2 regions of the Paenibacillus sp. FSL R10-2771 genome follow, and region 2 is predicted to be linked to the other one. Evidence: predicted binding sites of a transcription regulator. Region 2 holds the regulator's gene; the other holds the start of a gene.
What was found. Region 2 encodes CtsR, which represses protease genes until heat stress. Its sites were predicted from a motif close to ATGGTCAATAAAGGTCAAACA; they were not measured.

Region 1: the regulator CtsR is predicted to act here: its motif matches at 1,249-1,269, upstream of clpP (ATP-dependent Clp endopeptidase proteolytic subunit ClpP).

Annotation. Positions count from the first base shown of each region.
Region 1 is NZ_JBBOBM010000001.1:7,281,811-7,284,207, reverse strand. It holds gene NSU14_RS31445 (GDSL-type esterase/lipase family protein) at 1-478, shown strand, start outside; gene clpP (ATP-dependent Clp endopeptidase proteolytic subunit ClpP) at 565-1,161, opposite strand; tRNA gene NSU14_RS31435 (tRNA-Arg) at 1,355-1,429, opposite strand; gene NSU14_RS31430 (sugar-binding transcriptional regulator) at 1,759-2,397, shown strand, end outside.
Region 2 is NZ_JBBOBM010000002.1:1,469-3,865, reverse strand. It holds gene NSU14_RS35480 (protein arginine kinase) at 1-776, opposite strand, end outside; gene NSU14_RS35475 (UvrB/UvrC motif-containing protein) at 806-1,330, opposite strand; gene NSU14_RS35470 (CtsR family transcriptional regulator) at 1,361-1,822, opposite strand; gene NSU14_RS35465 (GNAT family N-acetyltransferase) at 2,186-2,397, opposite strand, start outside.

The DNA of each region.
Region 1 (2,397 bases), on a different contig from region 2:
GCTGGAGCAGCGTCTCAAGACAGATGGCGGCTTTCGTTCTGCGGTTAAGGATGCGGAGATCATCACCGTCTCTATTGGCGGCAATGATCTGATTAAGGCCGCCAAAGCCGCAGCGGGGAGGCCAGGTGAGCTGAATGGATATCTGCAAAAAGCGCTCCGGGAATGCAAACGGAATTTCAGTGATATTATGAATACTCTGGCACAGCTGAAGGCGGGTACGCGAAGTCCTTACATTATCCGGATTGTAGGTCTCTATAATCCGTATCCTCAGGTGGATGCGGCTACAGATTGGGTGCGGCAGTTCAACCGCTATGCTGCCGGCTACAGCAGTTATGTTGTGGGGTTTGCTTCCATTTATCATGAATTTGCCGGAAATGAGCGGGGGCTGCTGTTCCTGGATCATATCCATCCGAACGGCAGGGGCTACCGGGTGATTGCCGGCAAGCTGGATGCCCTGGGATATGGAACCTTGAGGTGAAACATCAGTATATATGCCAAATAAAGAGGCTGCCGCAGACCTGTAGGTCCGTGGCAGCCTCTTTATGTGTTGGTGAAGTATAGAAATTAAACGCCAGTCGGCAAGGTCTTCTCAATGACTTTATCGACAATGCCATATTCAGCTGCATCGGCAGCACTCATGAAGTAGTCGCGGTCGGTATCCTTCTCGATCTTCTCGATCGGCTGGCCCGTACGTTCGGACAGGATACGGTTCAGCTTCTCGCGCAGCTTGATGATGCGGCGGGCGCGGATTTCGATATCCGAAGCCTGACCCTGGGCACCGCCGAGCGGCTGGTGAATCATAATTTCGCTGTTCGGCAAGGCGAAGCGTTTGCCCTTGGCGCCGGCGTTCAGCAGGAAGGCACCCATGGAAGCGGCCATCCCTACACAGATGGTGGATACATCCGGTTTAATGTACTGCATTGTATCAAATATAGCCATACCCGCTGTAATGGAACCGCCAGGGCTGTTTACATACAGGTGAATATCCTTATCCGGATCCTCGGCAGCCAGGAAGAGCATTTGTGCGATGATGGAATTGGCTACCACGTCATTAACCTCCGTTCCAAGGAAAATGATGCGGTCCTTCAGCAGGCGGGAATAGATGTCATAAGCGCGCTCACCGCGGTTGCTCTGTTCTACTACCATAGGAATATAACTCACGTGGAAAACCTCCTTGAAATTGGTGCTTCGAATGTGTTCATTTTTTACTGTTACCGTATTAACCACATGATAAACAAATTCAAACAAAAAGTCAAAGAAAGTCAAACTTAGATTCAAAAAAAAGAGCCATCAAGCGGCTCTTTGGTTAAATATAATATAAGCATTGCTAAATTATGTACAAAAGTGAAAATAATGGCGCGCCCGCCAAGAATCGAACTTGGATCTCAGGCTTCGGAGGCCTACGTCATATCCATTGGACCACGGGCGCAACAGAAATTATTATAATACACTTATTGCATAAAAGCAACGTGTAAAACCCGTTGTGCAAAAAAAAATTTTCCGGCTCCCAGGCAGATGATAGCTTCCCACTTGACAGTCAGGTGATGGAGGTTTTCAGTCATGTGCTTAAGGGCGTGGTTACCTCTCACAGACCGGCAGATGTATAAGATGAAACGGGTCTGAGAATTATAGTCTCGGAACACTTGCACTCGGCGTCAGTTTTGGGTAGAATATGGGTGGGACTTAAAAAGTTAACCCGGGACATTTTGAGACCACGAACAAGGGAAAAGAGAAAGACGAAGTTGCAGGAGTGAAAGCATGCGTAATTTATTGGAAATCCAAAAGCAGCTTCTGCCTGATCTCATGGAAACCCTTAAGAGACGGTATACGATTCTACATCAGATCATGCTGTCCGATATTATTGGGCGCCGAACGCTTGCCGCCTCGCTTGATATGACCGAGCGGGTGCTGCGCGCCGAGACGGATCTTCTGAAATCGCAAGGGCTCATTGAGATCGAGAGCGTCGGCATGCGCATTAGCGAAGCCGGTCGCAGACTGCTTGACCTGCTGGAGCCGATCGCCAAGAGCCTCTTCGGCCTGGATGATCTGGAAGAGAAAATTCGTACTACGTACGGTCTCAGTAAAGTAGTTGTTGTACCTGGCGACTGCGAGACCTCGCTGTTCACCAAACGTGAACTGGGGCGTGCAGGTTCGAAGGCACTGCTCAGTGTACTGCGCAGTGACGATACGATTGCCGTCACAGGCGGATCGACCCTGGCCGAAATGGCCGATCAGTTGACCCCGCCGCTATCCCTTTCCTATAAGAACGCCTGGGTAGTTCCGGCGCGCGGAGGACTGGGAGAGAGCATGGAGATCCAAGCCAACACCATTGCTTCGACCATGGCCAAACGGATTGGTGCCAATTACCGTCTGCTGCATGTGCCTGATCTGCTCAGC
Region 2 (2,397 bases):
AAGCGCTCACGTGCGTTCCGCTCATGCTCTATAATCTGGGTGACTACGCTGTGGAGATTCTCAATAATCTCATTCTCGGTCTGACCGAGCGTAATCTGGTTGGAAATCTGAAAGATATTCCCTACTGCTTCGCTGCCTTCACCATAAATTCCTCTAACGGTAAGACCGACCTGATTAACAGCGGATAGAATCCGGTTAATCTGATGGGTCATAACCAATGCCGGCAGATGAACCATTACCGAGGCTCTGAGCCCGGTTCCCACATTGGTGGGACAACTGGTCAGGTATCCTCTGCGGTCATCAAAAGCGTAATTGACAGCAGCCTCAAAGATATCATCGATGGCTGTTGCCCTTACCCAGGCCTCTCTCACCTGCAGACCCGGAAACAGGCATTGAATGCGGAGATGATCCTCCTCGTTGATCATAATGCTGACTGACTCGTCTTCATTAAGAATGACTGCTCCGCCTTTGGAATCATCAGCCAGATTAGGACTGATCAGATGCTTCTCCACCAGTACTTTTTTATCCAGCTCATCGAGCTCATCCAGCCTCAGCAGCTGAAAGTTGCCGAAATCCGCAGAGGCTTCTCCCTGAAATACAGGAGCAAGCTGCTCCAGCACCTCTTCCGACTGCTGCGCAGACGCCAATAGCGGGAAAGGAAGGTGCTCCAGATTACGGGCGATACGCATTCGGCTGCTGATAACAATCTCGGAATGACTCCCGCCGCAGCGCATCCAGTCACTAAGTGCTTGTTCGGTAAACCGGAGACTTGACATGTGGAATCCCCTCCTATATATCAAAGACTTTACTCTTGTGGCATTTCTTTTTCAAGTTTGCGGATTCTGTCCCTCAGCTCGGCTGCAGTTTCAAACTCCTCCTGCATAATGCTCTGCTGTAATTCCTGCTTCAGCTCATCAATTTGGCGTTTACACATGATCTGTGCACCCGCCCGTTTGGGAAGCTTACCCACATGGGCTGTACTTCCGTGTACCCGTCTGAAGAGCGGGTCCAGCGTGCTGTCAAAATATTTGTAGCATGAGCTGCAGCCGAACCGTCCAAGCTTGCTGAACTGTGAGTAGGTCATACCGCAGTTCTCACACTGCAGCCCCTGCACAGTCTGTGCGGCCTCTGACTTGCCCTTGCCTGCGCTCTCCAGATCAAGCAGCCCGGAAAGCAAGCTGTGTATGGAGAATCCTCCGGCAGTACCGGGGATGAGCTCCCCTTTTTCCCGCGCACAGCTTTCACAAATATGAAATTCTGTCTTCTCTCCGTTCACGATCTTCGTGAAATGGAGTGTAGCCGGTTTGACCCCGCATTCCTGGCATAGCATGAGCGGTGTCCCTCCCTCACATTTTGACAATTATTTGCCTAACAAAGAGATTAGCATGGCCTTCATTAGCTTGGCACGAATCTCATCCCGGTACGGCAGATTAACCGTCAGGCATTCCCGGGAAACAGCGGACCGCATAAGACACGCTTCACGCTTGGAGAGAAAACGGGCCTCCTCCAGCTGATAAATCAGTCCTTCGGCGGAATTCTGGTCAATATCATTCCCTATTGTGGAGTTCAGATGTGCATACAGTGCCACATTCTGAGGCAGCTCGAAGCGCTGAATCCGGATATACCCTCCACCGCCGCGTTTGCTCTCCACTACATATCCCTTTTCCAAAGTAAAGCGTGTACTGATGACGTAATTGATCTGCGACGGCACACAGGAGAACTGGTCCGCCAGATCATTGCGCTGAATTTCCACCGTACCTTCGGGACTTTCATGCAAAATATTCTTCAGATATTGTTCAATAATATCGGAGATATTACGCATCACTCATCCTCCAGTGTGTAAGCCTTGGTTAAGCTTGTGCTGTATCAACGTCCGCCGTCCATACATAGCTCTAAAGAATTTAACCCGGGGACTGAAGTGCGAATCGGCTGCAATAGCCTTCGTACTGAGCCTGACCTCCAACTGTTACAATCCTAAGAACACTGCTGTCGAGCTCGCGTTGACTTTGACTTTCTTTGACTTTTTTCATATTATAACATATTCTCACTGAATTCCAAGGGGTTGCTCTTATTTTTTACTTTTTAGCCGCATTGTATTCCGAATAGCTTCACGGATCCCATTGCAAGGGGATATGTATTTTAGGCTCTCCTGCTTCTAATGTAAGCGGAAGAGCCTTCAGGTTTGTCAGAAAAAATCAAATAAAGCCGTTTGCGCCTGCGGGATCAGCTTCTCCAGCCAATCTACAGCTTCATGTGTACCGGATAACTGTCCATACCGGGCCATTTCAACTGGACGTCTGTATCCCATCAACAGTGCGGTAAGTGTACCAATACTGCATATAAGATCAGCGCTTGATCTGTCCCCCTGGATCTGAGTAAATGATACCTCCCCATGTT